DNA from 2 places in the Bacillus safensis genome. Region 1 is predicted to be linked to the other one. Evidence: predicted binding sites of a transcription regulator. Region 1 holds the regulator's gene; the other holds the start of a gene.
The links. Region 1 encodes LexA, which represses DNA repair genes until DNA is damaged. Its sites were predicted from a motif close to CGAACATATGTTCG; they were not measured.
Positions count from the first base shown of each region.

Region 2: the regulator LexA is predicted to act here: its motif matches at 1,956-1,969, upstream of uvrB (excinuclease ABC subunit UvrB).

Region 1 is NZ_CP154909.1:1,729,979-1,742,564, reverse strand. Features, by position in the region: gene acnA (aconitate hydratase AcnA) at 1-1,186, opposite strand, end outside; gene sspO (small acid-soluble spore protein O) at 1,407-1,553, shown strand; gene AAYR28_RS08830 (small acid-soluble spore protein P) at 1,570-1,716, shown strand; gene AAYR28_RS08825 (Hsp20/alpha crystallin family protein) at 1,819-2,220, shown strand; gene AAYR28_RS08820 (DUF2621 domain-containing protein) at 2,483-2,911, shown strand; gene AAYR28_RS08815 (CcdC family protein) at 3,134-3,616, opposite strand; gene AAYR28_RS08810 (cytochrome c biogenesis CcdA family protein) at 3,711-4,418, opposite strand; gene AAYR28_RS08805 (aspartyl-phosphate phosphatase Spo0E family protein) at 4,627-4,800, shown strand; gene AAYR28_RS08800 (YneF family protein) at 5,062-5,280, opposite strand; gene sirA (sporulation inhibitor of replication protein SirA) at 5,365-5,811, opposite strand; gene tkt (transketolase) at 6,010-8,013, opposite strand; gene AAYR28_RS08785 (DUF896 domain-containing protein) at 8,201-8,431, opposite strand; gene AAYR28_RS08780 (YneB family resolvase-like protein) at 8,501-9,148, opposite strand; gene yneA (cell division suppressor protein YneA) at 9,166-9,477, opposite strand; gene lexA (transcriptional repressor LexA) at 9,636-10,256, shown strand; gene AAYR28_RS08765 (hypothetical protein) at 10,302-10,745, opposite strand; gene AAYR28_RS08760 (IseA DL-endopeptidase inhibitor family protein) at 11,041-11,583, shown strand; gene AAYR28_RS08755 (STAS domain-containing protein) at 11,616-12,464, opposite strand.
Region 2 is NZ_CP154909.1:3,114,648-3,127,233, forward strand. Features, by position in the region: gene uvrB (excinuclease ABC subunit UvrB) at 1-1,887, opposite strand, end outside; gene AAYR28_RS16090 (CsbA family protein) at 2,181-2,426, opposite strand; gene AAYR28_RS16095 (PEP/pyruvate-binding domain-containing protein) at 2,708-5,239, shown strand; gene AAYR28_RS16100 (TetR/AcrR family transcriptional regulator) at 5,330-5,902, shown strand; gene AAYR28_RS16105 (MFS transporter) at 5,943-7,277, shown strand; gene AAYR28_RS16110 (YncE family protein) at 7,551-8,534, shown strand; gene AAYR28_RS16115 (response regulator transcription factor) at 8,531-9,217, shown strand; gene AAYR28_RS16120 (HAMP domain-containing sensor histidine kinase) at 9,214-10,629, shown strand; gene AAYR28_RS16125 (amino acid permease) at 10,823-12,172, opposite strand; T-box leader at 12,248-12,473, opposite strand; gene AAYR28_RS16130 (NAD(P)H-dependent oxidoreductase) at 12,563-12,586, opposite strand, start outside.

The DNA.
Region 1 (12,586 bases):
GAGAAAGTGGAATCAAATCTTGTGGACGTTTTGGTCCAGATAAGTTTGACTCAATTTTAGAAAGATCAATTTCCACAACATCAGTAAAAATTGGCTCTTCTGCATCTGGCGTATAGAATAAGCCATTTGCGCGAGAATATTCTTCAACGATATTAATTTGCTCTTCATCACGTCCAGTAAGGCGAAGGTAAGCAAGGGCTTCTTCATCTACTGGGAAGAATCCGCAAGTAGCACCGTATTCTGGCGCCATGTTCGCAATCGTTGCACGATCTGCTAATGGCAATTGTGCAACACCAGGTCCGAAGAACTCAACGAACTTGTTCACTACGCCTTTTTCACGAAGGACTTGTGTGACTTTTAATGCAAGGTCAGTTGCAGTTGTTCCGTTTGGAAGCTCTCCAACTAATTTAGCACCAATCACTTCTGGTACTGGGAAGTATGAAGGCTGACCAAGCATACCAGCTTCCGCTTCGATACCGCCAACGCCCCATCCAAGTACACCGATACCGTTAATCATCGTTGTATGAGAGTCAGTTCCAACTAATGTATCTGGGTAAGTGATGATCTCGCCATCTTCTTCAATCGCATGAACAACACTTGCAAGATACTCTAAGTTCACTTGGTGAACAATTCCTGTTGCAGGCGGAACAGCTTGGTAGTTATTAAACGCTTTCTTTGCCCAGCTAAGGAAGTTATAACGCTCTGCGTTACGTTCGAATTCTAAGTCCATGTTAATGTTTAATGCATCTTCAGTTCCAGCTTTATCAACTTGTACTGAGTGGTCAATCACAAGGTCAACTGGAATTTCAGGGTTGATTTTATCCGGATCCCCGCCTACATCTGCCATTGCTTTTCTTAAAGAAGCAAGGTCAACGACTGCTGGTACACCCGTGAAGTCTTGTAAAATAACTCGAGAAGGTTTAAATGGAACATCAATTTCTTTTACCTCGGCAGTTCCCCATTTTGCCAAGTTTTCAACGTGTTCCTTCTTGATCACTCTACCGTCTACTTGCCGAAGCACTGATTCTAAAAGTACCTTAATGGAATAAGGCAGCTTAGAAACATTTCCAATTCCTTGTTTCTCTAGTGCTTCTAACGAATAATAGTGATACGTTTTCCCATTTGTCGAAAACGTTTTTCTAGATTGAAAAGCGTCTTGTTTAGCGACTTGCTGCTGTTTCGACATGTCCAAAATCCCCCTTTTGATGATCAAGATCAATTTCAATTCTCAGAAAAATCGTCGTATTTCACCACAATTTTCTCACAATTTCATCTTAAAACAAATTCATACATAAGTAAATAACAATGCTTTTATTAAATTCAATAAGTTTAACTTATCATTAGGAAATGATTACTCTTCATAAACGAAGCGGGGCGGGCTCATACTACAAATGAGGTGATAAAACATGACAAAACGCAAAGCGAATCATGTCATTAATGGCATGAACGCAGCCAAAAGCCAGGGTAATGGCGCAGGCTATACGGAAGATGATCAGCTCGTTTTAACAGAAGAACAAAGGCAAAACAATAAAAAACGTAAAAAGAATCAATAAGAAGGAGCCAAACATCATGACGAATAAAAACACAGGGAAAGACATCCGTCAAAACTCTCCTAAGGAGCATCAAGGCGGTCAGCCTGAGCCGTTATCAGGCAGTAAAAAAGTGAAAAACCGCAACCATACAAGACAAAAGCACAATTCTCATCATGATATGTAATGATCCCCCTCTCATCCCGTGACCACACGGGATGTTTTAGGTCTTTCACACATTTCTATTTTCATCATATGATTTATTATGAGATGTGATGGAGGAGTGTTTATGGAGAATGAAAAGCAATCGAATTCCTCTGATTTTATTGAAATAGATGATTGGCTCAATGTTTTAATGGATGATCCATTTGCCTGGTATGATGAACACCTCCCAATTGATCTTTATGAAACAAGCCGTGATTATATTATCGAAATCGATGTCTCCACCTTATCGATCACTGATGTAAAGCTGACCTTCGCTGGACATGAGCTAACGTTGACTTACACAGTACAACATGCAAATGGTGAAGGCGAACAGCCAATTGAAAAAAGCGTGATGCTCCCTTTTTATTTAAACGACAAAGACATTGAAACAGATTATGAAAACCGAGTCATATCGATCAAAATTAAAAAATGTTCCGACCATCCAAACGGTGCATTTTCCTTTCAAATCCCGCACTTCAAACATTAAGAGCCCACCTTTATATAGGTGGGCTCTCTTCCCGTTCGTTTCAAGTCAATACCTTTTGCGAACCACCATGGCCAAATAGTAGAGTCGCTATATGATAATGTATTCTTTTTCTATTAATTGGTTTGGGTCATTCTAGTAAATGGGCGGCTATCAATGAAAAAGGGCATTTATAGAGATCATAGACATACATTTTTGTTATTTTCTTCTATCCTCTCTTCATGTAATATAAAATAGAGAGATAAGGGGTATAAGGAGTGAGAACATGTTAAGCGGCTGGTTTTTGTGGTTCATTTTATTTTGGGGTACAGTGATGATCGGATTACTCGCAATCGGTGGCTTTTTTATGTTTCGCAAGTTTTTAAAACGATTGCCAAAGGAAGATGGGAAATCAGAGCTTGATTGGCAGGATGAATATATTCAAAAGAGCCTTCACCTATGGCGGGATGAGGACAAACAGCTGTTAAATGAACTCGTATTACCTGTTCCAGAGCTGTTTAGAGATGTTGCCAAAGAAAAAATTGCAGGTAAAATCGGTGAGCTGGCATTAAAAGAACAGGCTGCCAGCATTAATTTAGACTTAATCATTCGCGGCTACATTATGGCCACACCAAAGCGGGATCATAAGTTTTTACTGAAGCGCCTTCAAGAAAAAAACATTGATCACTCGCCATATGAATCGTTATTAAAATAACCTCCTTTTATAAAGGAGGTTTCAGCGTTTAGACAAACCCTCGCATTCTTTGTCAGTCCTGCGCGCTGGTGCTCACGAATGTTAAATTCGCTCCGCGCCAGTGCTCGTCCTTCCTAGACTTCAAAGGTTTTCAATAACGCTGAATAGAAGACAAAGGGCTAAAATAAAAGATCATTTTAGCCCTTTGTCAACAATATGTAACCTCCTTTATTAAAAGGAGGTTTAATTCATTTGAATCTGCTGCGGATCTAATTGTTTAGACAGCTTTCTAAACGATAAATACATGGCAACCCGCCAAGGCACGATCATGCCAAAGGCAAGAATCCAAAACATCCCGCTTAATGAACCATAATCAATAGAAGAACTCAAGATGGTCTTCATCCCGATACGAAGGACAAGAAGTCCAATGAGAATGAACACAAATGCTTTTGACCGTTTTAAGTAGATGTCATTACCTCTAATTTCAAACTTCGATGTTTTGATTAAAAATATGGAGAAAAACATCCCCACTGTGATCGCTTCTAGAAATTCAGCTCCAGTTACCCGAAACATAGGAACAAAAAACATCAATGCACCAGTGCTCATGAAAATAGGAGGTAAGATAATTTTTTTCGCAGTTGCAGGTTTTGCAGATGACTTAATGCGAATAAACATGACGGCCACCGCCATACATACCGCAATTATAGAAGAGATCAAGATCATCATATCAAATCATTCCTTTATTCTTTAAGGTCAGCCTATGTATAATATACTCCAATTGACGAAAAAAAACCATTCGCCGCGACTGTAGAAAACGATTTCAAAAGCCTGTAAAGCCGCCAAACAATGATGAGAACATGATGATAATCCATGTCAGAAGATCAAAGAACAGCAAAATCCCTACCACAATCATAATGATTCCGCCAATTCGCATGATGAGCTGCTGACGTTTTCTGATCCACGCCATTTTCGTAATGAAAAAGGAGAGAATAAAAAACGGGACGGCAAATCCAAAAACATACGCAATCATATACATAACCGCCGACTCAGGATGGTTACTCGCCAGTGTGATAACAGCGGATAAAATAGGTCCAGTACAAGGTGTCCATCCAGCGGCAAAGCCCATACCGATGAGAATGGATCCAAAAAAACCAGCAGGACGATTTTTGAACTGGATTCTCTTTTCGCCCATGAGAAAAGAGGGCTTGAATACACCAAGAGTCATAAAACCAAAGAAAATAATGAGGATGGCTCCAATTTGACGAATCGCTTGATGATAATCATTAAAAAACTTCCCGACAAACGATGTCCCAAAGCCAATCGCAATAAATATAATAGAGAACCCAACTAAAAAGAATAAAGTATGAAGCAGACTTCTTCTTCTCAGCATCACCTTCTCGGATTTCACTTCATCTATACTAACGCCCGTAATATACGATAAAAATGCTGGATAAAGCGGCAGACAGCACGGTGAAATAAAAGAAAGAAATCCTGCTCCAAATGCTAAAAAGTAATTCAAATCTGTCAAAAGAACACCCCCTTCTTACAATATACAATAAGAGATGACAAAATCATTTCATTTTTTTTACATCACCTCAATAAAGATGGTCTATTCTCTTAAAACCTTATATAATTTAATTTGACATCAAGATAATGAATCCTTTAAATTTGAAAATAAACCTTAAAATGGATATAATAGAATCGATTCTTTTTATCAAGATTTGCATGAAAGGAACATGACTTTGGTAAAAACATCATTATTAACTCAAATCGAAGAAAAAAGAGAAGAGCTGATGAAAGTTGTCTTGCATAATGGGATGACATCAACAGTGACCATCGAACATAGCCAGCAGCTAGATCATCTCCTCTTACAATATCAACGACACTTACACTCAAACTCAGCCAACTAATCATACTTCATGATATCAAACATGCCGCACCATTTTTAGAACAGTTGATATGTGTGACCATAAACGAAACAAAAACCTCTAACATAGGGGTTTTTTGTTTTTTACATACTCTTGACGCCATAATAAAAACCACCTTCCCTGCTTCATTCATGCAAGTACAGTGGTTTTAAGCGTCTGATGAAGGTGAATTGAATAAAGAAAGGACAATGCTTGTCCATTCTTTAAAACCATGTTCCATCTATGATCATAATATCGTACGTATTATTTCGCTTGGTTGTTCATGGCTTTCATCATTTGATTGATTTTCTTCTGGGACGGTTTCATGCCCATTTGCATCATCATCATTCGAAGCATTTGTTCATTAATCGGTGGATTCTTTTTCAAATAGCTCATCATATACTTACGAGCAATAAAGAATCCGAGTGCAACTCCTGCAAGCAGTGCAACAACGCCTACAAGGATGACAACCCATAAATCCATAATTCTTCCTCCTTCATGTTGTCTCGTATAAAGTGTACTAAACAAAAGGCTATTATACAACATTTCACGTTCAATTTTATTTTTTTAAACAAAATTCCTCACTTTTACTGGATTGAGCCATCCGTGTTTCTTTGAACTAAAGTCCATCGCAAGAAAACAAGGGCTGATTTTTCTCAGCACTTCAAAAAACACCGCTTCTGCCTCATAACTGCCAGTGGCAGACATTTGAATATACCGGTCTTTAATAATAAATGCTGCAGTTCCTTTTCCATCTGGTAAGGAAGCGCTGTAAATCGAGCCTATTTGTGTATAGTGAATGTTCGTTAAGTTATTCATTAGACGCTGGTGCATATGAAAAGCAGGGATTCGTTTCGTCACATAATCCACTTGCTTCACAAGCATTACAAGTTCATCGTCAGTGCGGTTCGTCCAATGTAACGACTCAAACAAATGAAACAAAATCGATTCTCTGCCAAAATAGTGATGCGCAAATTCATCCTCAATCCAATAAATATAATAATGACGTTCCATGTCTATCCCTTCCTTTCACATTTCGTCAATCTCGTTTATTGCTTGTATTATACAAAAATGTGAAAGAAAGAATTGTCTATATATGAAGCAAGAAGAAACTAGTTTTGTCAAAAAAACAAGAAAAAAGATAAAAGTTTGCAGAGCGGATGAAAATGCTCTGCAAACAGATAGCAAAAAAGCATGATGCTTGGAGTTCGTTTATTTATTCAGCTTCGCTTTCACACGGCTGACTACATTGCTGACAGTAAAGCCGTATTTCTCGATAATGGTTTCTCCTGGTGCAGAAGCGCCAAATTTATCAATTGCAATCACGTCACCATCAAGCCCCGTGTAACGCTCCCAGCCAAGTGAAGCACCCATTTCAATTGCAATACGTGCACGTACTGCTTTAGGAAGAACGGATTCTTTGTATTCGTCTGACTGCTGATCGAAGCGATCCCATGCAGGAAGGCTGACAACAGACGCGCGGATACCTTCTTTTTCAAGTGCCTTTTGTGCTTCAATGGCTAAACCAACCTCAGATCCTGAAGCGAGTAGAAGTGCTTCCGGCTGTGCATCAGCTGCTTCAACCACAACGTATCCACCTTTTTCTACTCCCTCATATGCCTTCTCTGGTGCCTGGTCAATTGTTGGAAGGTTTTGACGAGTAAGAACTAGTGCTGTCGGTTTATCCGTTGAAGATACAGCTAGTTTCCACGCTGCAGCTGTTTCATTTCCATCTGCTGGGCGGATAACGGAAAGATTAGGCATCGCACGCAGTGAAGCAAGCTGTTCAACCGGTTCATGCGTTGGACCATCTTCACCAACAGCGATACTATCATGAGTAAAGACGTAAGTGACTGGAAGTCCCATTAAGGCAGCAAGACGAATCGCTGGTCTTAAGTAATCTGAGAAAACAAAGAACGTTCCGCCGAATACACGAAGACCGCCGTGAAGTGCCATACCATTGAGCGCTGCACCCATTGCAAATTCTCTGACCCCGAACCAAATGTTTTTGCCGGCATAATTATTTTTCCCGAAATCATCTGTGTTTTTAATCGTTGTTTTATTTGATCCAGCAAGGTCAGCAGACCCGCCAATAAAGAAAGGTACTTGCTTTGCAATGCCATTTAACACTTCACCTGAAGATGCGCGGGAAGCAAGGCTTGAACCTGCTTCATAAACAGGAATTTCTTGATCCCAATTCTCAGGAAGCTTTCCTTCAATCGCAAGCTTCAGCTGTGCTGCCAGCTCTGGATATTCTTTTTCGTATTGCGCAAACAATTCATTCCACGCTGCTTCTTTTTTCTGTCCAGCGTCTTTGACAGCTTCTTTGAAATGATCGTACACTTCAGAAGGTACATGGAAATCTTCTTCAAACGTCCAAGAGTAAGCTTCCTTCGTCAGCTTTGCTTCCTCGCTGCCAAGCGGTGCACCATGCACACCAGACGTTCCCGCACGGTTTGGAGATCCGAAACCGATCGTTGTTTTCACTTCGATTAATGTAGGTCTGTCTGTGCTTTGCTTCGCCTTTTCAATAGCAGCTGTTACTTCTTCGATGTTGTTGCCGTCTTTCACGTAAAGAACTTCCCAGTTCATCGCTTCAAAACGATTCTTCACATTTTCAGAGAATGAACGATCTAAATCGCCATCTAAAGAAATGTCATTTGAATCGTAAAGAACGATTAAACGGCCTAAGCCTAAATGACCAGCAAGTGAAGCTGCTTCAGAGGAAATTCCCTCCATTAAGTCTCCATCTCCACAAATGCTGTATGTATAGTGGTCTACAACATGAAAGTTGTCTTTGTTATACGTTTCCGCAAGATGTCTTTCTGCAAGTGCCATTCCTACTGCCATAGCAATTCCCTGGCCTAAAGGACCCGTTGTCGCGTCTACGCCTTCTGTGTGTCCAAATTCAGGATGTCCAGGTGTTTTGCTTCCCCATTGGCGGAATTGTTTTAAATCTTCAATGCTCAGATTGTATCCGCTTAAATGAAGCATGCTGTATAGAAGCATAGAACCATGGCCCGCAGATAAAACAAAGCGGTCTCTGTTAAACCAATTTGGATTTTGCGGACTTACGTTTAAGTGATTCGTCCATAAAGCGTATGCCATTGGTGCAGCACCCATCGGCATTCCTGGGTGACCGGAATTCGCTTTTTCAATTGCGTCTATGGAGAGAGTACGTATTGTTGCAATAGATTTCAATTCAATCGTTTCCATATAAATCCCCTTCCGTATCTTGTGTACACCATTATCATAAATCTACTGTCCTTTTTTCACAACTATTTCACGCTGAAAAAGAAGGATTTTGTCACATTTAGTTTATCGATCACCTAAAAAGTTATGCAAATATGAAAAAAGACGAGAATATTCTTCCCATCTTTTCAAAATTCAAGAAATCACAGCCTTAATGAAGGTTCTGATCTTTTTCTCTTTTTAATTTTTCTGGTGTGACATCGTTTCCTTCAGGGTCAACGATTTTGACAGTTTTAAGTGTATTTTTCATAGAAGAACGAAAAGCTTTTAAATACTCTTCTCTCAACTGCTTTTGTTCTGTTTTTTCAGCGTCTGATAAACCGGTTTCTTTCGACTTTTTTGAAAGCTCATTTATTCTTGCAAGCTGTTCTTTAGAAATCATGACAAACTCCTTTAAAGCATTTTCTCTACATACTACTAAATATCAATCATTTTGACAACAAATCACGCTTTAGGTGGTAAGGCCTTTTTCATATTCTTGATACCTTCTATGCACTGTTGCTTTTGAAATGTCAAAACCTAATGCCTGAAGAGTTGCGGCAATTTCGGCGAACGTCATGTTATTTTTTCTTAATCGAACAATTTCTGAAATAGGCACTTCAATACGCTCACGGCCAGGTGCATGGTCCTGCTGCCTTAAATTTAGTTCAGGCTGATATCCGCGCTCAACAGCCCTTTTCATCCCCCGCTTGATTTTCAGGTTATGAATTTTCCGTTGGTACTCTTCGACGACTCCTACAATCTCGATGACCATTTCATCTGCTTCTGAAAGCTCAAGCTCTCCTCTATGAAACACGCTGTATACCTTTACGTTCTCTTTAAATAGACAATGAAGAAGCGCAATTTTAGCTTGTCCTCTTCCAAGACGTGTTTCATCTTGGATAAGAACGGCATCGATCGACTCTTCCTTCAGTGCAGCAAGCATTTCAAACACGCCATCACGATCTAGCTCATATCCACTTGCTTTTTCTTTGATGACTTTGACCACATTCATCTTGTGCATGGCAGCTAAAGCCAGCAGTTCTTCTTCTTGTCTTTTCAGCGAGGTTTCCTGCTCTTCTTTCACAGTGCTTACTCTCGCATAAATGATTGCGTTCATGTCTTCAATCGACCTTTCTACTGTACTGTTGCAAGCTGATATACGACTGGATGCTCTTTTTTCACGGGTATGACAAGAATGTCTCCAGGCTGGATTTCTGTTGAAGCAAGATCATTGTGTTCTGTTACCCAGTCAATAAATGCATTTTTGTCGATTGATTTGCTGTCATTTACTTGATCAGCTAATCCCCAAAGAGTATCTCCTGATTGAACCTCTATTTTAACATATTGATTTGAATCATTATGGCTTGTGACTGCAATAAGTGAGAGAAATATGCCAACGATGAATGAGAATACCCCAATAAAAATAATAGATTCTTTTAACCTCATAATGTCATCTCTCCTAATAGAATGTGTGTTCGCTCTTTCTGTCTCTCATTATAAATACGAACAAACGTTTCTGTCAAACGTTTTTTCGAACCTATGTTTGTACTGTTAGGAAAAACATGCTATAATTTCTTTAAAATTGACGTTTTGAGGTGCAAAAGATGACGAAGCTATCAAAAAGACAACTCGATATCCTGAAATTCATCAAAGATGAAGTAAAAAGCAAGGGTTATCCCCCATCCGTCCGTGAAATTGGAGAAGCTGTCGGTCTAGCATCCAGTTCAACGGTCCATGGACATTTAGCTAGACTGGAAACAAAGGGCTTAATAAGAAGAGACCCGACAAAACCTAGAGCGATCGAAGTACTAGATGAAGAGGAAATGAATATTCCAAAGAGTGCTGTAATGAACGTTCCAGTCATCGGAAAAGTAACCGCCGGCCTTCCTATCACAGCTGTTGAGAATGTAGAAGAATACTTCCCTCTACCAGAGACTTTTGCAGCACCAGACGAACAAGTGTTTATGCTTGAAATTATGGGAGAAAGTATGATTGATGCAGGTATTTTGGACAAGGACTATGTCATTGTGCGTCAGCAAAGCACCGCTAACAATGGAGATATTGTGGTCGCCATGACAGAGGAAGATGAAGCGACAGTGAAACGTTTCTATAAAGAAAATACACACTTTAGATTACAGCCAGAGAATCCATCTATGGAACCGATTATTTTACAGAATGTGAGTATACTAGGTAAAGTGATTGGCGTATTTCGAAATATTCATTAAAAAAAGCCGGTATTTCATCAGCTGCTGATGAGAACCGGCTTTTTCTTATGCACAGGAATATGCAAGAATACTTGAACTTGGGAAGGAGCCAAAAGTAAAGTTCGGCCATATAAAGCCAGTTGTTCTGCCAAATGGCTGTGAGGAAAGGACAAACATTAAAAATACTTGACCGTTTCTCAAAAGCACAATCGTCCATCTTCTATTACAGCCCGCTGCAAAATGAACAGCTTGATGGCCTCCTGCACTTTGCGCAGATATAAGCGACTGCATACTTTGAGGCTGAGAGAGTGCTTGCTGATACTGCGAAATGATATGCTGCGGCGGAGCTGGCGGTGCCGATTGCCCGCCTGACCCTTGACCTGGCCAAGTACCTCCTCCAATCGGAAACCCAGGAAAACCTCCAATTTGAGGAATAGAAATCGATGGCAATCCCTGCATCTGCCTATCATATGAGTAACCATTCCACATATCTTCATACGGTTGATACATACGAAACACCACTTTCTTTAGACTTTCATCACGACAGTATATGTCATAAATAAAAAAGAGTGTTAAACGTCTAAATAGAAATTTTTCCAAAAGACGTTTCGTTCTTCTTTAGAACGGTTAAATAATGATTAAGAAGAAAAATAAAAAAAATGAAAACTTTTTGTCTCCCTCAAACGTTATATAATTAGAAACAAAAGAAATAAAAAACATTTAGATTTAATACTTGTAATATCACTGTAATTATTGTAACATTTGTAACATAAGAAGTTTTCATTGAGAAAAGGAGGCAATCGCCTTGAAAAAATTATTTGTTTTATTAACTGCTATTATGCTTATGATCTCATTACAAACAACAACATTGGCCGCTTCCAAGAAATCAGCCGCTTTGACAAATAAAGAAGCGTTACATATTGCCCTTGATGCAAGAGAACATTTTTGGAGTGCAATGTCAGGCTACAAAATTAAAGACCATTCTAATGTCAAATTAAAATCATTTACCTATAAAGATATGACGTACAACTATCTTTCTAAAACATTTGATACAAAGAAAAAATTAAACAGCTACCTATCTCAAGTTTTCACTCCAGATGCCATCAAACATGGTTTAAAAGATTATCAGTTCATTGTTCATAAAGGCAAAATGGCTGTTCCAGTCGGTGATGGAGACAACATGCTCAATTGGGAAAAAGCCACACCTAAACTTGTTTCTAAAAAACAAACGGTCCGCACATATGAATTTACTGTCCCAACACTTGATGGACGCAAAGTAAAACGAACTGTTACGTACGAAAAAGTACAAAAAAATTGGAAAGTCACACAAATTGACGCTGTCATCTAAATAAAAAACCAGGCCTTTCATCGGCCTGGTTTTTATATTGAAGAAAATTCAGTCATTCGGTCCAGCGCGTGAGCAAGTGATGATGCCGTGCGAAATTCATTAAAAGGAAGCCCAAGCTGCACTGCTGTTTGGGCAATTTCTGGTCTAATCCCTGAAATGGTCGTCTCTACTCCAATTAACCGAAGTGACGTGACAAGATCAAAGATTTGATGAGCCACCATTGTATCAATCATGACGACACCCGATAGATCAATACATAAATGCTGAACACCTTTTTGCGAGCACTGATTTAGCGTATTTTCTAAAATAATCTTGGCTCTCGCTGTGTCAATGTCACCTACTAATGGCAATAACGCAATCTGGCTTTTTAGGACAATTACCGGCGAGCTCAATTCATAAATCATATCTCTTTGAGCCACGAGTTTTTCGGTTGTATTTTTCACATATTGCTGGATAAACACATGGATTGAAATATTAAACGCTTCGGAAATTAAATCATACCAATAAAAGATGCGCTCAATATCAATTTCATCTTGACGCTGTTTGATAAATTCTTTTAAGTAATGCAGAACCACTCTTTGATTGGACATGTATTCTCTCACGACATAATCTAATGGTGTATTTAAATGCTTTGGGTCACTGGCTAAATCCTCAGACCATTTTTTAAATTCAGTATGTAAATACGTCTTATCTTCAATAATAGCTCGTATAAAATGCTGGTAATAATCTTGATTCTGCCGTTTTAGCTCAGCTATGATGCTGGAATCTGTTGAACGATATATGGATTCTGGATCATCGTCCTCAATTGATTCATACCATGTTTCAGTCAGCTTCTCTGCATGCTGCATAAAAAAATCGTATAATGCACGGTTCTTATCCATAAGCAAATGTCCCTTCACATTTTCTTCTTGTCAGTCTTTGTACCTTATAGATTGATTGTACCACTGAATCTTTTGACCCTGCTAGCTCGAATAGGCTCTGATGATAAACAAAAGAGCTCCCC
Region 2 (12,586 bases), 1.4 Mb from region 1:
TTCGATCACTTTTTCTCGTTCTTTTTTGCTCATTTTCGACAGCTTTGGTGCTGCTTTTGTTTCGTATTCTTCTGAATCCTCATGTATCTTTGTTGCCTTAATGACATCTCGAATTTTCTTATGGATCGTTTGCGGTGTAATCCCGAATTTCTCGTTATATGCTTCTTGCTGTTCTCGTCTTCGCTTCGTTTCTTGAATCGCAATGTCCATCGATTTCGTCATATTGTCTGCATACATAATGACCCGGCCTTCTGCATTTCTCGCTGCACGGCCAATCGTCTGGATGAGGGATCTTTCAGAGCGTAAAAAGCCTTCTTTATCCGCATCTAAAATGGCCACAAGCGACACTTCTGGAATATCCAGTCCTTCACGAAGAAGGTTGATTCCAACAAGCACATCATATTTACCGAGACGCAGATCACGGATAATCTCAATCCGCTCAAGGGTCTTAATCTCTGAATGCAGGTAATTCACCTTGATTCCGATTTCTTTTAAGTAATCTGTGAGATCCTCAGACATTTTCTTCGTCAGTGTGGTCACGAGCACACGCTCATTTTTCTCAACTCGTGCATGAATTTCTCCAATTAAGTCATCAATTTGTCCTTCAATCGGACGAACTTCAATAATTGGATCAAGTAATCCTGTTGGACGGATAATTTGTTCCACAACCTCTGGTGTTTTCTCAAGCTCATACGGACCAGGCGTTGCTGATACATGGACAATATGATTGATATGCTTTTCAAACTCATCAAAGGTGAGCGGTCTGTTATCAAGTGCTGATGGCAGGCGGAATCCGTGATCAACCAACACTTGCTTTCTAGCTTGGTCACCGTTGTACATGGCGCGGATTTGCGGAATCGTCACATGCGACTCATCGACAACAATCATAAAATCATCTGGGAAATAATCAAGCAGTGTGTAAGGTGTTGAACCAGGAGGACGCAAGGTCAGATGTCTTGAATAGTTCTCAATTCCTGAACAAAAGCCCATCTCTCTCATCATCTCAAGGTCATATCTTGTCCGCTGCTCAAGGCGCTGCGCTTCAAGCAATTTTCCATTTTCACGAAGCTTTTCAAGCTGTTCTTCTAGCTCTTGTTCAATATTGATAATGGCTTTTTCCATTTTTTCTTCTCTTGTGACGAAGTGAGATGCTGGGAAAATCGCCACATGATCACGATCACCAAGTATTTCTCCAGTCAGCGCATCCACTTCACGAATACGTTCAATTTCATCACCGAAAAACTCCACTCTGATACAATGCTCATCTCGTGAAGCAGGAAAAATCTCAACGACGTCTCCTCGAACTCGGAAGGTTCCGCGCTGAAAATCTATATCATTACGAGAATACTGAATATCCACCAGCTTACGAAGAAGCTGATTGCGTTCAATCTCCATTTCAGTACGCAAAGACAGCACAAGCTCTCTGTATTCCTCTGGCGAACCTAAGCCATAAATACAGGACACACTGGCAATGATGATGACATCTCTTCTCTCAAATAACGAGGACGTAGCCGAGTGTCTCAGCTTATCAATCTCATCATTGATGCTGGCATCCTTCTCAATAAATGTATCGGTCTGAGGCACATATGCCTCTGGCTGATAATAATCATAGTAACTCACAAAATATTCAACAGCGTTATTCGGGAAAAATTCCTTGAATTCGCTGTATAACTGACCGGCAAGTGTCTTATTATGCGCAATGACAAGTGTCGGTTTGTTCACTTCTTTGATCAGGTTGGAGACAGTAAAGGTCTTTCCCGTACCTGTAGCACCTAACAGCGTTTGATGCTGTTTCCCCTGATGGATCCCCTCAACAAGCTTTTCAATCGCCTTTGGCTGATCTCCTTGGGGCTGATAGTTAGAAACTAATTCAAAGCGGTCACTCACATCAAAGCCTCCGTTTCGTTTACGAAATCTATCTAATGAATATATTATCATAAAAGAACACAAAAATACGAACTAAAGTTCGGCTCTTACTTGATTTTTATTTCCAATACAGTCATACCCTCTCTCCCATGGCAAATAACCCTCTTAAGAAAACCTTCCTTTCAGTATGGAACATTTTGGAGTGAGATATTCGATGAGCAGAAAAAGAAAGCTGCGCTTACTAGAAATCGTAAGCACAGCTCTTGTTTAAAACATGTCATTTTTCAGCCATCATGCTCTTGATGGCGATGACATCATTGATTTTTTTCAGCTTTCTCTCTTTTTTCGATTTCTTTCTTAGCCATAAACAAAGCCCCAGCTACTAAAGAAATAATATCTAATCCCACAATAAAGTAGGTTTCTGTATATCCCTTCATGTACGAAGCAAATAAAAGCGCTGCTGTTAACGCAATGCCCACGTAATGATTGTAAGTAACCTTTGAAAATAAAATAACGAGCAGGAAAGGAAAAACTAGTGCAAATATGGCTTTTGTAATCACAAAAACCCTCCCTCTTCATGGTCTACTTCCTTGATTATAGTAAAGATTGGCATATTGAACAATTCACAGTTTTCAATTTCGCCTTTTTTCTTCATGTTCGGAGACTTTTGTTGTAGAAGAAGAAGGAAATTAGTGAGATTGTCCCCTTTGTAAAGATAGGTCTTTCCGTCTTTGACAATAACATCCAATCAATTCTATGATTAAAATGATAGTGCGCACTATCATTTTGAAAAATAGAGAGACATACAAACCATTGGCTATTTGGATAAGGGGGCATTCCCATGTATTCAGTTTTATTTCATGCGGCTGAAGAATCCGCATCACTCGCAGGGGCAAAAGGCCTGAATTTAATCAAATTAAACAATCACGGCCTGCCAGTCCCAGATGGATTTATTATCAAAACCAACAGCTTTGCAAGCTTTCTTTCATATCACAATCTGCAGCCAGCAGAACAAAACCTTTCTCAAAAAATCAAAGAAGCATCGTTTCCTTTACAAATGGAAGCAGAGCTGCTTTCGTCCTTTCAATCCTTGCGGAAGACTTACCCCTCAGTTGCAGTCAGATCCTCTTCTGTTGCTGAAGATCTCGAAGGCGCCTCATTTGCAGGACAGTACGAGACCTATTTAAATATCAAAACAAATGAAGAGTTTTTACAGGCAGTCAAAGAATGCTGGTCTTCTTATTTTGCAGCGAGGGTCACAGAATATAAGGAAGAGATGAATGAAAACGAGGAAGAGATGCCGCTCATGGCCGTTGTCGTTCAAGGGTTGATCCATTCTGACGTCTCCGGTGTCATCTTTAGTGAGAATCCCGTATCGGGGAAAACAAATGAAATGATGCTGACCGCAAGCTACGGATTGGGAGAAGCAATTGTCTCCGGTCTTGTGACACCAGACACGTTTATTGTAGATAAAGAGAACTTTTCGATTGAAAAAACACTTGGGGCGAAAGAGCTGCAAATTGTTCCTTTCCAAGAGGGTGTCATCGAGGAGCCAGTATCGGAGGAAATGGCTGGCCAGTTTTGCCTGAACGATGATCAATTGAAAGAAATCACACAAATCACGAAACAAGTAGAAGAACTTTACGGACATGGAGTCGATATCGAATTTGGAATTGCAGGTGGGTCGTTTTATTTACTTCAAGCAAGGCCGATTACTACAGCTCTTCCAAAAGCAGTAAATGAAACAGCAGGTGCTTCTTTACAAATGAAACCAGAAGAGCTTCAGGATTTCTGGATTTCAATGGATGATCATATGCCTGGTCCAACGAGCCCTCTTTTCTCAAGTCTGATCATACCAGCCTTAAAAAGCGGGATGAAGAAAAATGGAGAAAAGTATCAAGTACCTGATATGAACATCAAAGATATTAAGCTTTACAGAGGCCACCTATACTCAGCACCGGATCTGCCACAAGCGGAAGAGGGAGCTGCACCCGTTTTTGATGAAAGTATATTTGAGTTATTTCCGCATTTAAGTGAACGGATGTATGAGATTCTAGAGAAAAATTTCTTTCCATTTTACGAAAAACTCGATCGCCGAATGAATGAACCTATGACCATTGAAAAAGCCATCATTGGCTTTGAAGAATTAAAGGATTTTTATATCCAAGCATATGATGATCATTTTGATATTGTCATACCACAAGTCATTCTATCAGCCATCATTGAAGACATGCTTGTCACGTATACTGGTGACCAAACCCAAGTCGTCTTGCTTCATGAAATGATGATAGGTGTGATGAACAAATCTCTTGAAACAGACAAGGTGCTATCTGATATCGCAAAGGATGTCCTTCAAGATCCAGAACTTCACCAAGCATTTATTCATCATGAAAAGAACTCGGAGCTGTTACATGCGCTCAATCACTCGGAAAAAGGAAGGCATTTCATTTCGAAATTGGAGGGTTTTCTCCAAGTTTACGGCTGGCGATCTATTAAAAGTCATGACCTTACAGATGAGACTTGGGCAGAAAACCCAGAGTTTATATTAGATATCATCAGAAATAATATCCATTGCCATTGTGATTTTGATGAAGAATTTGCAAAAGCAGTTATCAAAAGACAAGAGACGTATAAACATTTTATCAATCAAGTGAAGGATGAATCGTTTAAAACAAAATTTGAGACGCTGTATCAATTTGCCCTTCAAGCAGCGAATATCCGAGATGACCACCACTTCTACATTGATGCCATGTTAGATGCAAAGGCCCGGGTATATCTATTAAAAATTGGTGAACTTCTTGTACAAAAAGGAGCCATTCCTCATCAAGAAGATCTTTGGTATCTCTACGATGAAGAGGTACAAAAAGCGCTCACAACGTCTATCTCATTTAATTCGGTTATCCAGCAAAGAAAGATAAAAATGAAGGAAAATGAAGACATTCAACCACCGGCTTACATTGGCACACCAACTGAAGCTGAACTGCAACAAGTAGAAAGAATGCTTGGTTCATTAAGAGAAAATGAAAACAACACACACGATGTGATCCATGGAATTGGCGCATCCAGCGGTATTGTTTCTGGAAGAGTAAAAGTCATTACATGTGCTGACGAATTCTCACAATTTCAAAAGGATGATATTTTAGTTTGTAAAACGACCACACCTTTATGGACGAGCTTATTTAGAGATGCAAAAGCAGTCATCACCGATGCTGGAGGCATTTTATCTCATTCAGCTATTATCGCAAGAGAGTATATGATACCAGCTGTCTTAGGTACTAGAATAGCAACTGAAACACTTCAATCCGGTGACCTTGTGACAGTAGATGGCAGCAATGGACGCATTCAGATTTTAAAGCAGCATTCGCGTGTATAAACTTATCATTTTGGATGATATTGGCGGTCATAGGTTTTATCGGTATACTTACTTTGTTGCAAACACATTCATAACCTGAGGTGAGTATGCTTGTTAAAATCTACAAATCAACGAATCATTCGCGCAACAATGGATTTATTAACTGAAAAGGGCTATCAAAAAACAACAACCAAAGAAATAGCGACAAAAGCGAATGTGAGTGAAGCAACTATTTTTCGCAACTTTAAAAACAAACGCGGCGTCATTGCTGCCATTATGAAAATGAAATCAACACCGACAAAAATCCTAGAAGCAGAATTCAAAGGCGATTTATACACCGATTTGAAGTTTCTCGGTACCTATTTCCTTGAAGATTTGACTTCCAAAAAAGAATTTATTTATATCAGCATGCGAGAACCGGCTATGTTTAAGGATTTAACCAGTCATGAAAAGATTTACCCTCAAGAACTGAGAGAAATGCTCATACAATATTTCAAAAAGATGGGTGCCGAGCATCATGTATTAAAAGGAAATGAAGACATTTATGCAGACATCTTCATTAGTACGTATTTCGGATTTTTCATTCAGCAGCTAGAGCAAGATTTTCAACTCGTTCTCACACAAAAAGAAGATTTTATTGAAATATGCACACACATTTTCATGAGAGGAATTTCTCCCGCTTAAAGGGTGGAATTCTTCTTTTTTACAAAAGGTGGTATACACATTGAGGTTAAAAAAAGAGAGTTTCGTCATCTATTCTTTGTTGCTTGGAGCTATACTAGTTCCCGTCAATTCAACGATGATCGCTGTCGCTCTATCATCCATATCAACTTATTATGATCAATCTCTTGCAAACATCACTTGGGTTGTCACAATTTATCTTATTGTCATGGCAGTCACTCAACCTATCGCTGGTAAGTTAGGAGATATATACGGACACAGGCGAATGTATTTAATTGGGGTCATGCTCTTTTTAATTGGCTCAATTGGATGTGCTTTAGCTCCTAATCTAGCTTTTCTCATCACTTTTCGTTCCATTCAAGCAGCTGGCGGTGCTATTTTAACACCGAATAGCATTGCATTGATTCGTGCAACAGTATCCCCCGAAAAACTGTCTAAAACAATGGGGTATTTTGGATTTGGAGCCGGTATTGGTGCCGCACTTGGACCTTTTATTGGTTCGATTCTTATTCAGAGTTTTGATTGGCACTCTATATTCTTTGTCAATATCCCATTCTTGTTCCTTACACTTGTTACCGGCGTATTACTCATTCCGAAAACAAAGCATACACGCTTACAAGCAAATGTAGACATCACTGGTTCAATATACTTAACCATCGGGATTGCCACACTCATTCTATGCACTAAAAGCCAATTGCTAAATGAATACTTGATCTATGGAATTCTAGCGTTGATCGTCATTCCTTTATTCTTTAAACATGTACGAAAAGTAAAGAATCCGATCATCGATTTGTCGCTTTTTAAAAACAGTTCATTTACAAATGCAAACCTGTCGATCATGCTGAGTAATTTTGTGATGTATGCCATTCTTCTAATTATGCCGCTGTTTATGGAACAACAACTTGCACTTTCTCATACACAAAGCGGTATTATTCTATCAGTATTTTCTCTTTGCATGTCTATTAGCGGCTTGTTAGGGGCAAGACTCCATCCGAAAAAAGGCGCGAAAAAAATGATTGGCTTTTCATTTCTCTGTCTCACTTTATCAGGAATCATGTTAATCACACTCAGTCAGTTCCCTACCTTACCACTGCTTATCGTGACACTTGTCGCAGGTGGAATTTCATCAGGTATTGGGATGACCAGTATGCAGATGGCTTCTTTAACGTCTGTTGATCAAAGCTTATCTGGTTCAGCATCTGGCATTTTCTCTACCTTTCGATATTTTGGCAGTATCATTTCGTCTACATTGATTGGGATCATGAGTGGTTTTCAATCTTTATTTATTGTATTAATGGGTGCAGGCATTCTTGGTTTCTTTTTATCTCAACGTGTACGAACCAAATCCACCTCCCCATCATCCGAACATTCCGCCTAATGACTCCCTTGCTCTATGTTTCTTTAGAGCGGGGAGTTTTCGTCATTTGTATCACTGTAAACTATAGCGAGTGCATCCATCAAATCCTGAAAATCATCTTTTAAGAAAGAAAAAATGGCATATGATCCAGACAAAAAAGGAACTTCAGGTACAAATGGTCTCCCTCACTTACCTAAAAGCTTTTTTTCATTCTTTCAGCAAAGATAACTTCAATTTTTTTTCACAATTTTTGTGGTATGATTTTGAAAATAGAGAACGCAAAGGAGCGGAAGAATGGTACGTGTGAAATATGTTTTGATCTGTTTATCAGCTCTACTTTTATTCGTTACAGGCTGTGGAAAAGAACAGCAATTTACGCCGCCAGGCAGCTCTCAATCCATCGCTGTCATCTCTCAATTAAAAAAAGCCTCCTTTTCAATAGTTGATATACAAAAAAATAAAATGCTCTCTTCTGTGGATTTAAAACACCCACTCACTGATCTTATTCAAATCAATAAAGACGTCATCATCGCTACTAGTAAAGAGGGAGAATCCCTTATCGAAATTAATCTAAAACACGGGACAGCAGCAGATTATATGAATGTGGATAAAGGACTGACTTCCCTTACATATGATGCAGCTTCTCATACATTAATCGCTGCCAACTCACAGAAAAATGTCGTTTATTTTATTGATACGGAGCGCAAAAAAATAAAATCGACTGTAAAAACTGGAAAATTACCTTCTTCTATGACTCTTTCTTCGTCAGGTATTTTATTTGTTTTAAATGCAGAAAGTCATACTGTCTCCGTCATAGATATTGAAAAGGAAAAAAATATACGTACGTTTTCTGTACTTGAACGGCCTTCTGGGATTCATTTTGATGGACAGTCCATTTGGATCGGCGGTCATGGTAAACAAGGCACCTTAAATAAGAGTATTTTTGCTTATGACCCTAAAACAGGCAAGAAACAGCGAGAAATAAAGCTAGGCGTTATGCCTGTTGCATTTTTTCCAGAGAAAAATTCTTCTACTTTATATGTACTATGTCATGGAGATCATACGCTATACAAAGTAGATACCAAAACAAATAAACAGCTTGCTTCTGTTGAAACTGGTCAAAATCCGAATTATATCACTGCTGATACGTCATCAATTTATGTGAGTAACTTGGATGACAATTCAGTATCCATCATCGATAAACACTCATTTATCATGAAAAATCAACTGAATGTCCCATCAGGACCTTATGCTATCGTGTTGGAGGAAAAGAAATGAAGGAACAAATGCGTATTTTAATCGTAGATGATGAGCTTGATATGCTTGAGTTAATCGGATCTTTTTTAAAGAGACATGGCTTTCACATTATCACTGCGAATAATGGAAAAGATGCCTTGCATCAGCTTGAAAAGGAATCTGTTGATCTTGTTGTATTAGATATCATGATGCCTGACATGGATGGATTTGAAGTCTGTCAGCGTATTCGACAAACATCTCAAATACCGATTTTATTTTTAACAGCGAGGAGTTATGAAGAGGACCGAATTAGAGGACTTGAAATTGGAGCGGATGACTACATCATGAAGCCTTTCAGTCTGCGTGAGCTTGCAGCAAGAATTGAAACAACCCTGAGACGAATTAGAGGTCTTTCGCTAAAGCGCAGCCGAATACAGATTGGTGACATGGAGATTGATCAAGATGGCAGACAAGTTTACCTCCATCAACAGCCCGTTAATTTAACAAGAAGAGAATTTGATTTACTCATGTTTCTTTTGCTCAACCAAGGACAAGTGTTTTCACGAGAACACCTTTATCAAAAATTGTGGGAATCACATTCAATGAGCGGCTCTTTAAGAACAGTCGATACACATATCAAAACGCTGCGACTAAAGTTAAAGGAAGCAGAACGATATATTAAAACCGTTTGGGGTGTCGGCTATAAGTTTGAGGAGGAAGAATGAAGCCATTATCGATTAAAAAGAAAGTACTCTTCTTAATTCTTGCAGTGATCGGAATCGTTGCAGCCTCAGCGCTTGCCCTTACCTTTTACTTATACCAGCACTTATATATTGATAAACAGATTGATTCCTTAAGTTTGCAAGGTAAGAAGCTGGCAGAAATCTATCACACACACGGGAAAGACAAGTATTTTACCGACAGAATGAAATGGGCAAATGACTCAAGTCAGGCGAACGTTATTTTTACAGATGATCCAATGGAGCTTTCAAGTGGTCTTCCTTTTGATACGAACACAAATGATAATCTCATTACGTTCAAGGAACGCCAAAAGCTCCTTCAAGGTGAAACCGTCGTGTTAATTAGAGAACACCCACAGTTTCACCAAGATATTCTTGGCATCGCCATCCCTGTTTTCTCAAGCAATGATGATCTATCGGGAACTATTTTCCTCTCCATGCCATTATCAGATGTATATGAACCCTTTGTCCAAATTAGATTGACGCTGGGTATATCCATCTCATTGATTCTGCTCCTGATATTTTTAATCGGATATAAGAGCTCCAATCACATTGTACAGACAATAAATAAAATGAAAGAAATTGCAATGGAAATGGAATCTGGCGATTTCTCAAAACGAATGGCCGTAACTAAAAAAGGAGACGAGTTAAACCAGCTTAGCCGCTCCTTTAATAAACTGTCTTCAACCCTCGAAAAAGTTGAGCAGCACCGCAGGGAATTTCTTGCGAATGTCTCTCACGAACTTAGAACGCCTTTAAGTTATATGAAAGGCTATGCAGAAGGAATTGAAGAAGGGGTCATTGATCAAAAAAAGGGGATGCAAATCATCCAAGATGAGGCCACACGTTTAAGCCGGCTTGTGCACGACCTTTTAGATCTTGCACAGTTAGAAGGTGACTCTTATCCACTTACGATGGAGCCAGTCGTCTTTGCACAGCTCATCCACGATGTTCTTGATCAAATGGCATTCATCGCTGACAAAAAAAGCATTATTTTCAAACGAACGCTAGAAGAGGATTGTATTGTTTATGGTGATAGCGACCGTCTCCAACAAGTGATACGTAATTTACTGGACAATGCCATTCATTACACGCCATCTGGGAAATCAATATCGATTGAATTACAAGTTCACCAAGGTGTTGCTGAATTGAAAGTGACCGACGAAGGCAGCGGTATTCCAAAAGAAGATCTTCCACATGTTTCTGAGCGATTTTATCGTGTAAATAAAGCACGAACAAGAAAGGATGGCGGCTCTGGCCTTGGACTAGCCGTTGTCTATCAAATCATCAAAAAACATCATGGAACATTCGACATTCAATCTGAGCCTGGCATTGGTACGACAGCCATCATTCAGCTGCCAAATACTCCTTTCACTGAAGACGTGCCAACTAAATAACAAATGAGATGAAGACTATCTATGAGAATCAGCTGTCTACATTTGAACAGTCTTCTTAACAACCACTATTTTTAATCCCTTTTTCATCACATATTCTATTTTTCAAAAGGGAGAGCTGAATGCTTCATTCACGAAATACTATCTCAAAAAAAGCGTGCAAGACCTTCTTGAGAACGTCCTGCACGCTTTTAAATCAAACAGCTGTTTCAAACCGCTTTCTGTTGATGAAGAAAGAAAGAGTAATAATCAGATAAATGCCCATTGTGACCATCGTTTGGACAATTGGAGTTGTTGACACAACGCCGATGAAAATGGCAATGATCGCAATCACAGAAAACCATGTTGTGAAAGGATACAGCTTCACGCGATATCCTCCTGGTTCTGCTACACTTCGAGATTTTAAATGCCCGACAGCAATAATAAACCAAATGAATAAGACCGTATAGCTTAAAGATCCCATTAAATAATTAAAGGTTTGACTTCCTACAAAAAGAGAAATCAATACAGCAGCATACAATGTAGATGTACACACTAGGATCGCTCTGACAGGCACCTGCTGTTTTGATAGCTTTGAGAAGCCCTTCCATACACGCCCATCCATCGCTTGCGTATAAAGTACCCTTGAGGATGCGTACAGCCCAGAGTTCATAGAAGACAAGATCGCTAATAAAATGATACCGTTCATGATGTCACTTGCGTATGGCACGCCAATCGTTGCAAACACGGTGACGAATGGACTCACTTGCTCATTGTTTACTTGATTCCAGGGAATCAAGCTGACGATGATGAAGAACGGCAGTACATAGAAACCGATGATTCGTACAAATGTACTTTGAATGGCCTTTGGGATGACTTTTTCAGGGTTTTTTGTTTCTGCTAATGTGACCCCGATCATTTCAGTCCCGCCATATGAATACACCACCACAAGCATGGCCGCAATTAAGCCGCCTGTTCCATTCGGGAAAAATCCTCCGTGGTCGGTTAAGTTGGATAATCCCGGTGCAGCATGCTGACCAAATGAGACAAACAGCATGGTTAACCCAATGATAATAAATAAAATAATGACAGCAATTTTAATAGAAGCTAACCAGTACTCCGTCTCAGCAAACATTTTAACAGAACAAACATTGATCAATGTCACAACAAGTGAAATGATTAACACAAGTATCCAAATCGGCACCTGTGGGAACCAGTACTGAATAAAGATCGCAGATACGATTGCTTCTGCTGCAATGTTCAGCACCCACATTTTCCAGTATATCCAGTCTAAGAAATAAGCCGGATATTTCCCTAACACCGGTTCAATTAAATCACGGAATGTTCTTGCGCCAGGTCGTGCAACCGTCATTTCGGCAAGTCCTTGCATAATAAATAATAAAATAAGACCACCAATCATATATGCCAAAATGACAGCAGGACCTGCGATATCAATAGCGGAGCTGCTTCCTTTAAACAGACCAGCACCTATTGCACCACCAAGTGCGAGCATCATAATATGCCTTGACGTCATTGTTCGTTTTAACTGCACATGTTCCTTTTCCATTTTCTATAGCTCCTTTAAATTTGAATCTTCAGACAAATATAGGATAAAAACATATAAAAAGGCCAGTCATCTCCTTGAAGAGACGACTGACCTTGCAACCGCGTTACCACTCTAATTGATTCAGCCATAGCTGAATCCAACTTAAAACCCGTTAACGGAGGTCACACGTAAAGACTTACTATTCATTCAGTCTTACCGCTCTTTGAGCGAGTTCAATGATTCGTTTTACTGCGTTGCACCAACCCGCAGCTCTCTTAAAAAAACGGATGTTCATCTACTATTCTCAAGTCAAAGCGTTTATAGTCAATTTGTATATTCATCAAAGATTTTATTTTTTAAATATACTGACTAACCACGCAATTGTCAACATCCTTTTTCAGACATTCTCTTTTAACGAATCCAAACAGCTACTTC